DNA from 3 places in the Priestia filamentosa genome. Region 3 is predicted to be linked to each of the others. Evidence: predicted binding sites of a transcription regulator. Region 3 holds the regulator's gene; each other region holds the start of a gene.
The links. Region 3 encodes Rex, which represses fermentation and respiration genes when NADH is low (regulators of the CRP and FNR family bind a similar motif). Its sites were predicted from a motif close to TTGTGAAATATTTCACAA; they were not measured.
Positions count from the first base shown of each region.

Region 1 (5,855 bases), on a different contig from region 3:
AAACATTCAATTTGGCTGGACTACAAGCTTCAGCAATTGTGATTCCAAACAAAAGTCTTCGCTTAAAATATCAGGAAACACAGCGTAAGCAAGGAGCAGGCGGCCTTAATACATTTGGAATCATTGCGTTACAAGCAGCCTATAATTATGGAGAGGAATGGCTTGAAGAACTTCTTCCATATTTGAAAGAAAACATTAATACAGTACATGAATTCATTCAAAAAGAAATTCCAGATATTGAGCTAATTTATCCTGAAGGTACATATCTGGCTTGGATTGACTGCCGTAGAACAGGTTTTTCAGATGAAGAATTAAAAGAAAGACTTCTTCATAAAGGCCATTTAGCACTTGAGCCTGGGCCTAAATATGGTACACAAGGTGAAGGATTTGTTCGTATGAATCTTGGTTGTTCTAAAGAAACAGTACTCGAAGGCCTGAAACGTTTGAAAATAGCACTAAGCAAATAGAAAAGCAGGCTGATGCCTGCTTTTTCACATTTTCGTTGTATTTTTAATTTTTTCCTCAAGCTCTTTTGCTTGTCTTTCTTGCTTTTTAGAAATTTTCTTTATAAAGCTCATTGTCCAAATAGCGGCTAAAAAAAATAAGATAAGCGTAATGAATGCAGGAATATACTCTGTCTTATCTTCAGGAAAATATAAAAAGAAACCAAAGCCAAACATCTTTTTCACACTCCTCAGTTTTTCTACTTCTAACCTGAAATTTGTGAGCCTTTCCTTTATACTAAAAATAAAGAAAATCTAAGAGGAGGAAATAGCATGGAAGAGAAGATTGAAGTAGGTTCTATTGTGACGGGCCTATATAAAACAGGAAAGTATGTAGGAGAAGTGACTGAAATCCGTCCTTCTCATTATCTTGTAAGAGTTTTAGCTGTTTTAAAGCATCCTATTCAAGGGGACCTTCATAATCCAAATCAAACGGATGTTGCGCTCTTTCATGAACGTAGAGCTCTTGCTTACCGTGAACAAACGAATGTGCCCCAAAAAATGGTTCATATCTTTGATGAAGCTGTACCTGATTATAAAGATTCACTTAGAAAAGCGCTCTCTGCTCAGATTGAGAAATATAAAGGTAATGAGAGTGCATTTGCTCAACAATGTCTTGTTCATCTCAAAAACCTAGAAAAGGACTACTTTCCTCAAACGTAAAGCCAAATCACTTTTTGAATGACTTGGCCTTTATGCAAACTTATTTAATACTTTCGAAAGGTCAATTCGATCTCCAATGGTTGTTTTAGCAGGGCTTGATAAATAACTTTTATCTTTTTCAACAAGCTTGAAAATGTTATAGGTTGTCATCGCATCATCCAACGCACGATGATGCGTCCCTGTTCCTTTCTTTCCATAGGCTTCAACTGCTTTCCAAAGACCTGTTTGATTACGATCTCCAAAGAATTTCTTATATTCCATCGATAAATCAACTTGTTCACCTTTGAATGTGAAAGGAATGCGGGCTTTCTGACAATTTTGTCGCAACACTTTCATATCCATATTTCCCCATGTGACAACAGTAGTCTCATAGTTTTTACAATAATTTTTGAATAGGTCTGCAAGCTCTTGAAGTGTTATACCACTATCAACGCTTTGCTGTTCGATGCTTAAAAATGTTTTACAACGGTTAGTTAATGTGGGGAAATGCTGAGGGCGAACATAAGAGGAAAATGTGTCAATAACTTTGTAATTTCTCGCTACTACAATGCCAACTTCAATAATCTCAGGAAAAAAACCTTTTGGGCGCCCTTTTTGTTCAGGCATTGTGAACTCAAAATCAATAAAAAGATGCTGACTTTCTTTTCCCATAACTCCTCCCACCCTTCAATATTTTTCTTCTTTAGACAATATATTTTTATTATACCATCTCAACTGCTTTTATATGTCAGTTTTTTGACACGAAACTAAATATTCAGAATTTATTATTTGGTCTTTTCTAGCTTTCTTACTAGTTAATCTATTCATTCTTTTGTAAAATGATAATAGTTAAACGCCCTTAATTCTATCTTTGCGAGAAAAGCGGCTTGTTTGTTTAAGAATTCTAGAATATGAGAAAGAAAAGCTAACTAAGTTTTAAAGATTGTTCTATCCTCTTACAAGGGGATTCCCACCTTTGGTAAAAGTTTATTCCATAATAATACTTTATAATATATAAGTTATACTATATAATGTATACTATACGTATTAGACCTTCTCAGGAATGTGAAGGTCTGTATTTCTTGCATGAATTTCTTGGCTAGTTTATTTAAAAAGTTTAGAAGCACTATTAATTGTTTTATTTTTGTTTTAAGTTCATTATTATATGTATCTCAAAATTTTTGATAGGTTTGAATCTGTATTTTTTTTACACTTTCTACCTCTAGATGCTTGTGAAAAAGTTTGTGCACTATTTTACAAACTTTTTTATAGGTGTCTAAAACTCAAGCATAATGCTTAAAAGTAAAGGAGAATTGGATATGTCAGAAACAATCACTCAAGCAAAAACTGATCAAGAACGATCAAAATTTTCTGCTAGCCAAGAACAACTTGATGTACTCGATCAGCTATTAAAACCTGAGGTTCAAGAATCTCTAACAACACTAGTTGAGGAGCTTCCAAAGTTAACTGAGCTTGTTAGCATCTTATCTAAGTCTTATGACTTTGCACAATCAGTTGCAACTGATGATGTCCTAAAAAGTGACACAGTTGGAGCAATCCAAGAGCTTGCTGAGCCTGTAGTGCACACAGCTAAAAACCTTGCAGCAACTGCTATTGAGGCAAAAGATCGCGCAGACGAAAGCAAAGAAGTAATTGGTATCTTTGGCTTAATGAAAATGCTGAAAGACCCTCAAGCACAAAAACTATTCCGTTTTGTAAATGCTTATCTACAAGTTTCAGCTGAACGCGAAAACAAATAGTATTTTTTATACTCAATTAGTAAAAACGGAGGAACTAACATGTCAAAAAAAATTGTCATTCTAGGCGCTGGTTATGGCGGAGTTTTAGCAGCTTTAAATGTTCGCAAACACTTTAGTAAATCAGAAGCAGAAGTAACAGTTATTAATAAATATCCTACACACCAAATTATTACAGAGTTACACAGACTTGCAGCAGGTAACGTATCTGAGCAAGCTGTTGCTATGCCTCTAACAAAGCTTTTTAAAGGTCTTGATATCGATCTTAAAATCGCTGAAGTTGAGTCTTTCTCTGTAGACAACAAAGAGATCAAACTAGGCGACGGTTCTACTCTAACTTACGATGCTCTTGTTGTTGGTTTAGGAAGTGTTACAGCATACTTTGGTATCCCTGGACTTGAAGAAAACAGCATGGTACTAAAATCTGCTGCAGATGCTAATAAAATCTACAAGCATGTTGAAGAGCGTATTGCAGAATATGCAAAAACTAAAAATGAAGCTGACGCAACAATCCTTATCGGCGGTGGCGGTTTAACAGGTGTTGAACTTGTTGGTGAATTAGCTGACATTATGCCTAAACTTACTCGTAAATACGGCGTTGACCCTAAAGCAGTAAAACTTAAACTTGTTGAAGCAGGTCCAAAAATCCTTCCTGTTTTACCAGACCACTTAATCGAACGCGCAACTTCTAGTTTAGAAGCTCGCGGCGTTGAGTTCTTAACAGGTCTTCCTGTAACAAACGTTGAAGGTAACACTATTGACCTTAAAGATGGTCAAAAAGTTGTTGCTAACACTTTTGTTTGGACAGGCGGAGTTCAAGGTAACCCACTTGTTGGCGAAAGCGGTCTTGAAGTAAACCGTGGTCGTGCAACAGTGAACGACTTCCTTCAATCAACATCACACAAAGATGTATTTGTTGCTGGAGACAGTGCGGTTGTATTCGGCCCAGAAGGTCGTCCATACCCACCAACAGCTCAAATTGCTTGGCAAATGGGAGAGCTTATCGGTTACAACCTTTATGCTTTCTTAGAAAACAAAGATCTTGAAACATTCTCTCCGGTTAACTCTGGTACACTTGCAAGCTTAGGCCGCAAGGATGCAGTAGCAACTATTGGAGCAAACTCAACTCCACTTAAAGGGCTTCCTGCTTCTCTAATGAAAGAAGCAAGTAACGTTCGTTACTTAACTCACATTAAAGGTCTTTTCAGCTTAGCTTACTAAGTTAGACAAGCTCTCTATCTATACGATAGGGAGCTTTTTTATTATTTGTAGACTCTCCTCTTTTTATGATGTTCTTGCCTAAATTACTTTTTTCCTTCATACACTAACAAGAGTTCATTTTTTTGTGACAATTTCTGCTTAGAACATTGTAGTTTATAGAACAGTTTCATTTAAAAGGAGGAATTTTAGTGTACTATTATCCTTACACATATCAGCCTGACCCATATGCCCCCCTTTATCGATTTCAGAGCTTGCCTACTGTACGTCCTAATCAATTTAAAAATTCTGCTCAAACAATGAAAAGATTGCTAAAAGATGCTGATAGGATGACAGAAGCTATCCACTCTTCAAATGAGCTAGCTTCCTCTATCATGCAAGCTGCTCAAAAGTCAGACAAAGTGCGAGTTAGAAGACTGCTACAAGCATACATTAGAAACTCTAATTTCGACCTTCGTTTTACTCCTGATGGACTAATTGTCCTGCTAGTAGACTTATCTAGAAAATGCTGTCAGCTTCAACTTTCTTTTTTATGGGCAGAACTATGACCAGCTATATCGCTCTTCTTTCCATGGATCTCCATAGTGATGATAGCCATTTTTCTCCCAAAAACCTAGTTGCTCTTCTGCTACAAATTCAATTCTCCGCAGCCATTTTGCGCTCTTCCAGAAATAAAGATGTGAAACAACCGCTCGGAGTGGAAAACCATGTTCAGGTGTAAGAGGTTTTCCTTCATAAGAATGAGCTAGAAGGGTTTTCTCATGTAGAAAGTCTTGAATTGGCAAATTTGTTGAGAACTCTTCCTCAGCATGTAAAATTACAAATTTTGCAGAATCATTGACTTTAACAGTAGACAACAATTCCTTTGGTGTAATACCTTCCCACATATTGTTTAACTTAGACCAGCCAGTCACACAGTGTATATCGTTTTGCAAACGCGTTTGAGGCATATCAAGAAGCTGTTGATATGTATACGTTATCTTTTCATCGACAAGTCCATCAATCGTTAAAGTCCACTCTTCTAAATCACGATAGTAGGGAACATTGCCATGATGAAGAACAGGAAAGCGGGTTGTTTCATGCTGACCTGGAGGGATGTTTGCGTTGTGTGTGTTTTTAGGCTTACCAAAATACATGTATCTTCTCTCCTTCCATAGTTAATTCCATAATAAAAAGCGACATCGAGATGTCGCTTTTTATTATATACTTATTCTAACCGTACTTTTCATTTATAAAACCATTGCGGCAATCCAACCAAATATAATTAGAGGAATATTATAATGAATAAATGTTGGGATAACAGTTTCCCAAATGTGATTATGCTGTCCATCCACGTTTAGACCTGATGTTGGTCCAAGTGTACTATCTGACGCTGGAGAACCAGCATCACCAAGAGCACCAGCTGTGCCAATAATAGCAAGAGTGGCAAGAGGACTAAAACCAAGCTGAACACAGAGAGGAACAAAAATAGCTGCAATAATTGGAAGAGTTGAAAAGGAAGAACCAATTCCCATTGTAACTAACAAACCAACAATTAGCATCAGGAGTGCACCAAGAGATTGGTTATTGCCAATCAAATCTGCTGCATATGCAACTAAAGATTCAACATCTCCTGTTTTTGTCATTACAGCGGCAAAACCTGCTGCTGAAATGATAACGAATCCAATAAAAGCCATCATGCGCATTCCATTTGTAAGAAGCTCATCTGCTTCTTTAAAATTCATTGCTCCACTTA
Region 1 covers NZ_FXAJ01000005.1:27,896-33,750, forward strand. The annotation lists gene B9N79_RS17855 (MalY/PatB family protein) at 1-467, shown strand, start outside; gene B9N79_RS17860 (hypothetical protein) at 492-680, opposite strand; gene kapB (kinase-associated lipoprotein KapB) at 777-1,166, shown strand; gene kapD (3'-5' exonuclease KapD) at 1,197-1,817, opposite strand; gene B9N79_RS17875 (helical membrane plugin domain-containing protein) at 2,465-2,905, shown strand; gene B9N79_RS17880 (NAD(P)/FAD-dependent oxidoreductase) at 2,945-4,123, shown strand; gene B9N79_RS17885 (YuzC family spore coat inner layer protein) at 4,312-4,668, shown strand; gene B9N79_RS17890 (sulfite oxidase-like oxidoreductase) at 4,663-5,256, opposite strand; gene B9N79_RS17895 (Na+/H+ antiporter family protein) at 5,350-5,855, opposite strand, start outside.
Region 1: B9N79_RS17875 (helical membrane plugin domain-containing protein) is a predicted target of Rex. The motif match lies at 2,388-2,405, and genes of this name have one in related genera.

Region 2 (5,855 bases), on a different contig from region 3:
TTGCTTGTATGGAACGGAGATTTTATGATGCATGAGGCATTTGAAAGAGGAAACGCACTTTATTATACCCTTATTCTTCTTTCGCCTTTTTGTCCCATTTTGCTGCTTTTTCTATTTTTAAGAGTTTTTAAACAAAAAGAGAGACGTTTATCGTGAAAATGATCCATGTTATCCAAAAACGAAAAAAGCCCTAACTAAAAATCAGGGCTTTTTTGTATTATATACCAAGCAATGAAAGAACATATGTCCAAAAGCTAATAAGTACGAGTAAAAATAAACTATATTTAAGCGTCATTGTAAGCAGTTTAGATTCTTGCCCTGTTTCTTTAACAGCAGCTGTTGCAATCGCAATAGACTGTGGTGAAATAAGCTTAGCCATAACGCCTCCGCTCGTATTAGCTGCAAGAAGAAGCGATGAGCTTGTGCCAATTTGAGCGCCTGTTACAACTTGTAAGTTACCAAATAGCGCATTGTTGCTAACAACAGAGCCTGTAATAAAAACGCCAATCCAGCCTAGCACAGGGGAAAGAAGAGGAAAGATGTCACCTGTTTTAGCTAGCGCAAGACCAATAGAAGAAGAAAGCCCAGCAAAATTGGCAAGGTTTGCAAAGCCCATAATCAAGCAGATTGTCACAATCGGAAGCCAGAGCTCTTTTACAGTTTCACCAAGTCCTTCCCACGTTCTTGTCCCATTCATATTACGACTTAAAAGAGCTGTTAACAATACGGCAATAAAGATAGCTGTACCTGTCGCCGCTAAAATATCAAATTTGAATATAGCATCAAGCGGCATTTTTTCGGCTGAGATAGGCGGGATTTTCATAACCGCTCCATCTAAGCTAGGAATGTGAATCATCAGCGTTGTTTTCGCCAGAGAACCACCTTCTACAAAAAGAGCTTTAAAAGCAGGTAAACTCCATAGCATAATCATGATTGTTAAAATATAAAAAGGTGACCATGCAAGTACAATATCTTTAAATGAAAAATGAGGGTGTGTACTGATACTTTCTTCTTTGTTCTCTCGATAAATATGTTTTGGCTGCCATTTTCGAAGGAAAAGGGCTAGAGCTGCCATGCTGAGAAGAGCAGGAATGATGTCGGCAAGTTCTGGACCTAAAATGAACATTGTTAATGTTTGGAAAATTGTAAAAACTAAACTTACAACAAGAAGTGCTGGAAGCGTTTCTTTAATTCCTCTCCACTTATCTAAGATGAAGACAAGTAAAAAGGGAATAATAAAAGAAATGAAAGGGAGAATGAATATAAGCGTATGTGATAAGTCCAATGTTTTTAAAGTTCCCATTTGTGCTCCTACGATAACAGGAATGCCAATAGCTCCAAATGCTCCAGAAGCAGCATTTGCAATTAAACAAAGCATAGCAGCTTTTAACGGACGAAAGCCAAGTTCCGTGAGCAGAGCTGCACAAATAGCAATTGGAACGCCAAAGCCTGCTGCTCCTTCTAAAAAGGCGTTAAAGCTAAATCCGATTAATAGCACTTGCAGGCGTTGATCTCGTGAAATGTTAGCAATACTGCCTCGTATAACCGCGAATTTTCCAGACTTCACAGCAATTTTATATAACCAAACAGCCATAATAATGATGTAGCCAATTGGCCATAATCCGTTCGCGATGCCTTGTACAATCGCTGCTAATGCCTTTGTGATTGGCATATGAAAGCCAATCACAGAAACGCAAGCACTAATAAGTAAGGTAAGAAGGGCGGCTATGACACCCTTCATTTTAAATAAGGTGAGTGAGATCAAAAAGAATAGTACAGGTAGAGTTGCAAGTAGTGCTGATAAATAAACATTACCTAAAGGATTATAGTTTTGAACCCACATGATGACTCACTCTTTCTTTTACGTTATTTTGTTACTTCTTCAAAGTGTGGAGCTAAAATCTCTTTTAATACATGTGCACTATGAGCAAACTTTTCTTCTTCTTCCTTATTTAAATCAAGTTCTACAATTTCTCGAATTCCATCTCGATTAATAACGGCTGGAACCCCGATATAGACGTTTTCTTCGTTATATTCACCTTCTAAGAGGGCAGATACGGTTAATATGCTGTTTTCATTGCGTAAAATTGCTTTTGTAATGCGAACAAGTCCCATTGCAATGCCATAGAAGGTAGCACCTTTACTTTCAATGATTTGATAGGCAGCATCACGTACGTTTAGAAATAGTTCATCTAAATCTTCTAGTTTGTATTCTTTATTACGTTCAATCATTTTAAGAACAGGGATACTACCAACATCAGCAGAGCTGTAAACAGGAAGTTCACTATCTCCGTGTTCTCCGATAATATAAGCATGCACATTTTTAGGGGCAACATTGAAATATTCACCAAGAAGGAAGCGGAAGCGAGCTGTATCTAAAATTGTGCCAGAGCCGATTACGCGTTCTTTTGGCAAGCTGCTAAATTTCCAAGTTGCATAGCTTAAAATATCTACTGGGTTTGTTGCGACAAGAAAGATGCCGTCAAATCCGCTATCCATTACGTTATCAACAATGTTTTTAAAGATTCTTAAATTTTTCTCTACAAGATCAAGGCGAGTTTCGCCAGGTTTTTGGTTAGCCCCTGCACAAATCACGACAAGATCTACGTTTTTACAATCTTTATAATTACCAAATCGAACGTGAGTCGGATGAGGGGCGAAAGCTTTTCCATGATTAAGGTCCATCACATCTCCCATTGCTTTCTGTTCATTCAAGTCAATCATAATTAGTTCATCTGCAATACCTTGGTTTACAAGAGCAAAAGCATAGCTTGATCCTACAAATCCTGTTCCAATTAATGCGACGCGGTTTACTTTTTCCATGAATAACTCATCCTTTCTGACGTTAAGAAAATGTATAAATTTGTTTGTGAATTATTTCACAATTAAATCATACATCATATTTTTATAAGTGACAACAAATAAATTCCAATTATCTTGTCTATTTTGTGAAAAATATCACAAATCGAACTTATTAAAAATATAGCAAAGAATAATATTATATTTTCCTCGAAAAACCAAAAAACAAACATCAATCAGTTTAAAGAGACGAATAATCTGATGAAAAGAACAATAATTCAAAAAAACTATGTTCTAAAAGATATTATATAAAAAACTCAAAGAAAATTCTTTGAGCAAAAATTAACGACTAGAAAACAATAAACCAATACCAAGCAATCCAAAAACGGTTCCTTTTGTATATTTTAAAACATGCTGAAAGCGTAAGCTTTGAATAAACTTTTGGCCAAGTTTAGAAGCAAAAAAAGCAATGATGCTAAAAATGATTAACGTTTCGATAATAAAAATAAAACCAAATAAAAGCATTTGTAAATTCACATGTTCAAGCTCTGGACGTACAAATTGAGGAAGAAACGTCAAGAAAAATAGGGCACATTTCGGATTCGATAAATTCATAATCATGCCTTTTCGAAAATAGTGTCCTTGTTTTTTATGGGGAAGCACCACTGAGGGATTCTTTTCTCGAAAAGCTTGAAAAGCTAAATAGAGAAGATAAATGACCCCAACGATTTTTAAAATGTTAAAAGCAAGCAGCGAGCTTGCGAAAACAACGGAAAGACCAAAAGAAGCAAGCAGCGTATGAAACACTGTTCCTGTAATAGATCCTGCAACAGTTTGTAGCCCTGCTTTTTGTCCAGAAGATATGCTTTGGGTAAGAACAAAAAGCATATCCTGGCCAGGGATAAGGACAACCGTGACGGATACAAGTAGATAAGGTAGAAGCCATGTAAGTTCCATATTTCCCCTCTTTTCTTTTTATTCAACTTTTTTATTCTAATTTCTTTCGACAATCTTCTCAAGAGTGTCAGATAGTGAATTAATATAGCAGTCTGGTGAAGGATTGAAGAGAACTTCGTCACGTATTGTTTTATATAAAAGAGCAAGCATGATAAAATGAAAAAATAACCATAAAATAAGAAGTGAAAGTAGAGGATACAGCGATGAAAAGAGAACCATCTTTTGCAACAGGCTGCTTTTATGGAGTCCTGATGTCGATTCCACTTTGGTTAATCATTTTATGGGGCGTAAAAAAATGGATTCTATCATAAACATCAATATAGAATGCTCATAGAGAATCCTGCTTCTTGTTTTATAGCAGGATTCTTTTTAGTAAGAAAAGGGAAGAAGTTAAAGAAAATATAGGTTGAAGGGTGTATAACAGGATGGGATCAATCATAAAAAGACGCAATATTATTAAATTTACGAATGGAAAGACAATAAACATAGAAGATTCTGTTGCTACAGAATTTCCAGTGACAATCAAGGTAAATAAAAAAGAATTTGTGACAATGGTATGCACACCTCAATATATAGAGGATATGGTAATTGGCTATTTAGCCTCTGAACGAGTGATTCAGTCCTATAAAGATATTAAGAATTTATGGCTGCAAGAAAAAGAAGGATTTGTTCATGTTGAAATTGAAAACCTTCATACATATTATGAAACCTTTCAAAACAAGCGCTATATTACATCATGTTGTGGAGGAAGCCGGCAAGGTTTTGTTTTTACAACGGATGCGCTTGCAGCTAAGAAGATAAATTCCAATCATGTAAGCGTTACCCCTGAGGAATGTATTTACTTTATGAATAAGCTCCAAAACAGTGCAGATACGTTCAAACATACTGGAGGTGTTCACAGTGCCGCTCTTTATGACCGAAATGGTTTCTCTCTAGAAAGAATGGATATTGGAAGGCACAATGCCCTAGATAAAATCTACGGGTATTGCTTAAAGAATAACCTTGATTTACATGGGAAAGTTGTGGCTTTTAGCGGGCGAATTTCTTCTGAAATTTTGCTTAAAGCAAATAAGATAGGCTGTGAGGTTTTACTATCTAAATCTGCTCCAACCGAGCTAGCGCTAGAACTTGCAGAACAGCTTGGGATGACAACTGTCGGCTTCATTCGAGGAGATGGTTTTAATGTTTATACAGGAAGCAAACGCATTATTTTCCCTACCTAAAAAGAGATCTTTTCTAGATATGGATAGCGGGGCAAAGCCTATTATAATTTGAGATAAAAAAATGGGAAACAGTATAATAAGAACTCCAATAGTTCAGTAAGTGAATTATTTTTCGGAAAAAGGAGAAGTGAAGTTTAAGAGAAAAGGGGAGAAAAGATGGAAAAGACGGTGGCAGTTACAATTAATGGGGAAGAACATAACATTCAACAAGGGACAAGGCTCTTAGATTATTTACTAGCTCAAAATATCCCTCATCCTCACGTTTGCTATTCTGAAACGTTAGGTCCCATTCAAACATGTGATACATGTATGTGTGAAATTAGCGGCGATATTATGCGAGCTTGTTCTACTGAAGTCCAAGAAGGAATGGAGATTTTAACCTCATCTGAACGTGCTCAATCTTCTCAGAAAGAAGCGATGGATCGCCTGTTGGAAAATCATTTATTATACTGCACAGTTTGTGATAACAATAATGGAAATTGCCGTGTACATAATACAGCAGAACAGCTTGAGATTGAACATCAAACACGTCCATTTCGTGAAAAAGGATACGAAAAGGATTATTCTCATCCTTTTTACCGCTATGATCCAGATCAGTGCATTTTATGCGGGAGATGTGTAGAAGTTTGCCAGGACGTTCAAGTAAACGAAACGCTTACCATTGACTGGGAACGTAAAATGCCACGTGTTCTGTGGGACAACGGAAAAAGTATTAACGAGTCTTCCTGTGTATCCTGTGGTCAATGTGTCACTGTTTGTCCATGTAATGCCCTAATGGAAAAATCGATGATTGGAGAAGCTGGATTTTTAACAGGAATGTCAGAAAAGATATTAAATCCAATGATTGATCTTGTGAAAGAAGTTGAGCCCGATTAC
Region 2 covers NZ_FXAJ01000002.1:655,150-661,004, forward strand. The annotation lists gene B9N79_RS10300 (hypothetical protein) at 1-156, shown strand, start outside; gene B9N79_RS10305 (L-lactate permease) at 218-1,843, opposite strand; gene B9N79_RS10310 (L-lactate dehydrogenase) at 1,867-2,823, opposite strand; gene B9N79_RS10315 (LysE family translocator) at 3,142-3,756, opposite strand; gene fdhD (formate dehydrogenase accessory sulfurtransferase FdhD) at 4,182-4,979, shown strand; gene fdhF (formate dehydrogenase subunit alpha) at 5,136-5,855, shown strand, end outside.
Region 2: B9N79_RS10310 (L-lactate dehydrogenase) is a predicted target of Rex. The motif match lies at 2,868-2,885, and genes of this name have one in related genera.

Region 3 (5,855 bases):
TATTTTATATTCTATTGTACATGGAATTTTTCCTCTTCTTCTTGCACTTTCATACTCTTTTTGTAAGAAAAATAAGAGATTCCAATACTGATTTCATATAGAACGAGCAACGGTAACGTCACCATTAGATGAGACAAAAGCTCTGGAGGTGTAATAATCGCTGCGATGACAAGCAATACAAAATATGCGTACTTGCGGATGCTCACTAATGTCATTGGTGTAATAATGCCTAAACGAGTGAGAAACATGACAACAACAGGCATTTGAAACAAAATCCCAAATGGTAATGTAAATTGAAAAAGAAATTCAAAGTACTCATTAACTCCAATCACTTGATTTACATCTAAACGCTCTGTTAAGCTTGTCATAAACTTAACGACAAATGGAAAGAGAACAAAATAAGAAAATGATACCCCCGCTAAGAACAATAGCACCGAGAATGGTATATAGCTTAATGTTACCTTTCGTTCTTTTTCAAGTAATCCAGGACTTACAAATGCCCATACATGATAAAGAATCACAGGTGAAGAAAGAACACATCCAATAATAAAGGCAAACTGCATATAAATCTTCACTGGATCTGTCAGACGAAATGTATTCATCTCAAGGTCTTTCACTTCATCTGCACCTTGTAAATAGACAATAAGACTGTCGGCAAGAAAAAAGCCTGCTATTGTCGCACCTAAAAAAACGGCCGCAACAATTAAAACTCTTCTCCTAAGCTCTCCAATATGCTCATAAATCGACATGTTCTGTTCATTCATATCGCTTCACCCTTGCATTATTTAACATCAGTATGATCCGCTTTTGCTTTTTCTTTCCCTTCATCATCTGCAATTCCTTGTGCACCTTGCTTAAATTCACGCAGTGTTTTTCCAACCGCCTTTCCTAACTCAGGCAGTTTTTTAGGACCGAATATTAAGAGAGCTGCAAAGACAATGAGAATAATACTTCCCGTGCCAAGCATCTTCTCCCACCTCCTCTAAATGGAATGTGTTACACGTTCCCTCAGTTGACTAACTCTGTTGGATAGTTGCGTAAAAAATAAATGAGCGCTTGAAGCTCAACAGCTAAATCAATATGATGAATGCGAATTGAATCTGGCACATTGATGCGCGCTGGTGTGAAATTTAATATCCCTTTTACACTAGTATGCTCTAATCTGTCCGTTATACCTTGAGCCGCTATTGCAGGCACTGTTAAAATAACAACGCTTATATCGTTACCTAGCTTTTCTTCTAAATCGTTAAGATGGTAAATAGGCACGTTACTAACTTTTTGGCCTACTCGGCTTTCGTCAACATCAAAAGCCATTTCAATTTTTGTATTATTATTTTTAATAAAATTATAGTTCAATAATGCCGTTCCAAGATTACCAACACCAATTAGCGCAATTTTTGTTAATTCATCTTGGTCTAGCGTTTTTCTAAAAAATGTAAGTAAATAGTTTACGTTATAACCATATCCCTTTTTTCCTAAAGCTCCAAAATAAGAGAAGTCACGACGAATTGTTGCTGAATCTACTTTGACCGCTTCGCTTAGTTCTGCTGAAGATACTCGCTGTTTTCCTGAGGAATGTAAATTCTTAAGAAAACGATAGTATAAAGGCAAGCGTTTGGCTGTTGCCTGCGGTATTTTTAATTGTTCTGTACTCACACTATACCCCCCAATCTGTTAACCCTTGTTCCCTTGTAAAATCTCCACTTTTCCCACCTGTTTTTGTAAGCAAATACGTTGGACCGATAACCATCCCTTTGTCGATGGCTTTGCACATATCGTAAGCGGTCAAAGCACATACGGACGCTGCCGTTAGCGCTTCCATTTCTACTCCTGTACTCCCCTTTGTCTTTACAGTAGCTTCAATAAGCAAGCGATATTTTCCTTCTTTTTCGGCCCAATTAAATTCAATATTTACTCCTTTTATAAATAAAGGATGACACATTGGAATAAGATCAGACGTTTTTTTGGCCGCCATGATGCCTGCTATTTGAGAAACAGCTAATACATCACCTTTTCCAATTTCTTGTGATGTAATCTTATCGTATGTTTCTTTGTTTACTTCAATGCTTGAAGCAGCTGTTGCAACCCTTGTTGTTTCAGCTTTCTCTGAGATGTCGACCATATTCGCGCGACCTTGTTCATTAAAATGAGTAAACCCCACTTTAGTTCCTCCTTATATTTGACTATACACTATTTTTAGTCATCTGTCTTTGCACTTTCTACCTATATGAATGTTCCTTTTTAACTCTCCTTTATAGGTATGGTAGAATACCTATAGCAGCCTTTTTTTCAACATAATGTGAATTATTTAACTAAGGAAAGCTCTAGAATAGCTGCCTGAGCTCTTCCCCTTTATTGTAAAGGATTAACTGAGGTGAAAAAATGATTTTATTACAACTAAATAATATCACGAAGTATTTTGGTGCTGATATTATTTTATCGAATATTAAAATGGAAGTACAATCAAACGACCGAATTGGCCTTGTTGGCCGAAATGGAGCTGGAAAATCCACTCTGCTTAAAATTATTTCAGGTGCAATCTCCTATGACGGTGGGGAAATTATAAAACCAAAAGATGTAGAACTTGGCTATATGGGACAAGATACAATGCTTGAATCAGACTTAAGCATTTGGGATGAAATGATGACAGTATTCTCACCGCTAAAAGAAATGGAGAAGAAAATTCGTTCGCTGGAAGAAAAAATGGGTGATCCTACCTTTTTAAACGATTCTACCAAATATGAAAAGCTCCTTCAAGAGTACGACATTCTTCAAGCAGCTTTTAAAGATAAAGGTGGATATCAGTATGAGGCGGAAACTCGTTCTATTTTACACGGATTTCGCTTTAAAGATCACTCCGTATCTATCTCAACACTTAGTGGAGGGCAAAAAACACGTCTTTCACTTGCAAAATTATTGTTAACAAAACCAGATTTACTCATACTTGATGAACCAACAAACCACCTTGATATTGAAACACTTTCATGGCTTGAGCAATTTTTACAAGGATATGCAGGCGCCATTTTAATTGTTTCACATGACCGCTATTTTCTTGATAAAGTAGTCAACCGCGTTTACGAAATTTCACGTCGACAAATTAAGCGCTATGTTGGAAACTATTCTTCCTATCTCGTTCAAAAAAGAGAACAATATGACCAAGAGATAAAGCAATACGAGAAACAGCAGGATGAAATTGAAAAACTTCAAGACTTTGTTCAACGCAATATTGCTAGAGCCTCCACAACAAAAAGAGCGCAAAGCAGACAAAAGCAGCTGCAACGGATGGAAAAGCTAGATAGACCATCAGGTGACGAAAAATCGGCTTCATTTTCTTTCTCCATTGATAAACAAAGTGGAAATGAAGTATTCCAGCTTAAAGATGGAGCAATTGGATATGAAAAAAGTTATCCACTTGTGGATAACTTAAATATTCGAATTACACGTGGCGAAAGTGTGGCTCTTGTTGGTCCAAACGGAATTGGAAAATCAACTCTTTTAAAAAGCATTGTCAATCGTCTCCCTCTTTTAAAGGGAAACACAATGTTTGGTTCAAATGTTAGTGTTGGTTATTATGACCAAGAACAAGCAACATTAACTTCTTCTAAAACTGTTATTAATGAGCTCTGGGATGACTATCCATCAATACCTGAAAAAGAAATCCGCACGCTCCTTGGAAGTTTTCTGTTTAGCGGAGATGACGTATTAAAGCCTGTTAACACGCTTAGTGGAGGCCAAAAAGCTCGTCTTGCTCTTGCAAAACTAATGATGAAAAAAGCCAATTTTCTTATTCTTGACGAGCCAACAAACCACCTTGATTTAGATAGTAAACAAGTCCTTGAAAACGCGCTTGTTGATTATCCAGGAACAATTTTATTTGTTTCCCATGACCGTTATTTTATTAATCGTATTGCTACAAAAGTGCTTGAACTTTCACGTGTTAATGTTCAGGAATTTTTAGGAGACTACGACTATTATTTAGAGAAGAAAGCTGAAGAGCTAGAGCTAAAAGAAATGGAAGCTTCAGAAAATCAAAAAAGTGTAGAAGCACCTATAAAAAATGATAGGTTAACATATGAACAAGAGAAAGAAGCTAAAAAGAAGCTTCGTCAATATAAACGCCGCATTGAAGAAATTGAAGCTTCCATCTCACAAGCAGAAGAGAAAATTGCTGAAAACGAAAATTTACTTCTTCAACCAGAAGTTTATGAAGATCATGAAAAAGCTTATGCTTTAACAGAAGAAAATAACAAGCTTAATGAAGAGCTCCTCTCTCTTATGGAAGAATGGGAAGAACTTCAACTTCAAATTGAAGACTAAAAAAAGCTCGTACATTTGTACGAGCTTTTTTATTGTGGATAACCATTCTATCCACAGTTTTTATTCACAAACTCACAGAGAATGAAAAAAAGAACCTTACCCTATTCACACACTCTGGATAACACTGTGGATAGAATTATAGCATTAATCCAGGGTTTGCATTTAAGTCCATTGCAGCTCTTTTTCCACTTTTGTAAAGCTCGCTTGCGGCAGCACCAATCATTGCTGCGTTGTCTGTACAAAGAGGAAGTGGGGGAATAATAAGTTCCAGCTGTTTATCAAAAGGCTCAAATGTTTTTTGAAGTTCTTCTCTAAGCCCTCTATTTGCAGCTACTCCTCCTGCTAACAATACTTGCTTTACGTTGTATTTTTCAGCTGCTTTAAGTGTCTTCCCTACAAGAACATCAATAACACTCGCCTGGAAGCTTGCAGCTAAGTCTTCGGGTTTAATCTCTTCTCCTCGCTGTTTTGCATTGTGAAGAGTGTTGATAACTGCCGATTTTAAGCCACTAAAGCTAAAATCAAACGAATCTTTTTCAAGCCACGCCCTCGGAAGATCTAATGTTGGCTCTCCTTCATGTGCTAGGCGATCAATATGGGGGCCACCTGGATATGGCAAACCTATTGTTCTCGCAACCTTATCATAAGCTTCTCCAACTGCATCATCTCTTGTTTCTCCAATTACTTCAAATGTAATATGGTCCTCCATATAAACAAGTTCCGTATGGCCTCCTGAAACAACAAGAGCAAGAAGAGGAAACTGCATTTCCTTCACAAGACGGTTTGCATAAATGTGTCCTGCAATATGATGGACACCAATCAATGGCTTATTATGAGCAAAAGCAAGTGCTTTGGCTGCATTCACTCCAATAAGGAGTGCACCGACAAGTCCAGGTCCTTCTGTCACTGCTACAGCATCGATATCGTCCATTGTCAGCTTTGCTTGCTGAAGAGCTTCTTCTATCACAATGGTCATTTGTTCTACATGATGACGTGATGCTACCTCAGGGACCACTCCGCCAAATCTTTTATGACTCTCAATTTGAGATGCCACAACGTTAGCGATAATTTCTTTTCCATCTTGAATAATGGCTACAGCCGTCTCATCACAGCTTGTTTCAATTGCTAAAATCAATTCTTTTTTCATAGTTTCACCCACATTACTAATGCATCCTCTTGATTGTCTGCATAATAATTTTTTCGAACTCCACCAGGTTCAAAACCTAGCTTCTCATATAAGAAACGAGCAGGCTCGTTTGATAACCGAACTTCAAGGGTCATTGTCAATGCACCTGACTGACGTGCGAGTTGCATAACCGCCCGAAGAAGCTTTTCCCCTAGACCTTTTCCTCTATATTCCGGTAAAATTGCGATATTTGTTATGTGTGCTTCATCTACAATAATCCACACTCCACAATAGCCAACAATTTCTCCCTCGTATTCAATAATCGTATAATGAGCAAACCTATTCTTAGATAATTCATTATGAAGAGCTTCTTCACTCCATGGAAGAGTGAAAGAATGTAGCTCAATCTCGT
Region 3 covers NZ_FXAJ01000016.1:39,177-45,031, forward strand. The annotation lists gene tatC (twin-arginine translocase subunit TatC) at 12-764, opposite strand; gene B9N79_RS25000 (twin-arginine translocase TatA/TatE family subunit) at 782-967, opposite strand; gene B9N79_RS25005 (redox-sensing transcriptional repressor Rex) at 1,009-1,656, opposite strand; gene moaC (cyclic pyranopterin monophosphate synthase MoaC) at 1,658-2,161, opposite strand; gene B9N79_RS25015 (ABC-F family ATP-binding cassette domain-containing protein) at 2,383-4,317, shown strand; gene tsaD (tRNA (adenosine(37)-N6)-threonylcarbamoyltransferase complex transferase subunit TsaD) at 4,454-5,464, opposite strand; gene rimI (ribosomal protein S18-alanine N-acetyltransferase) at 5,461-5,855, opposite strand, start outside.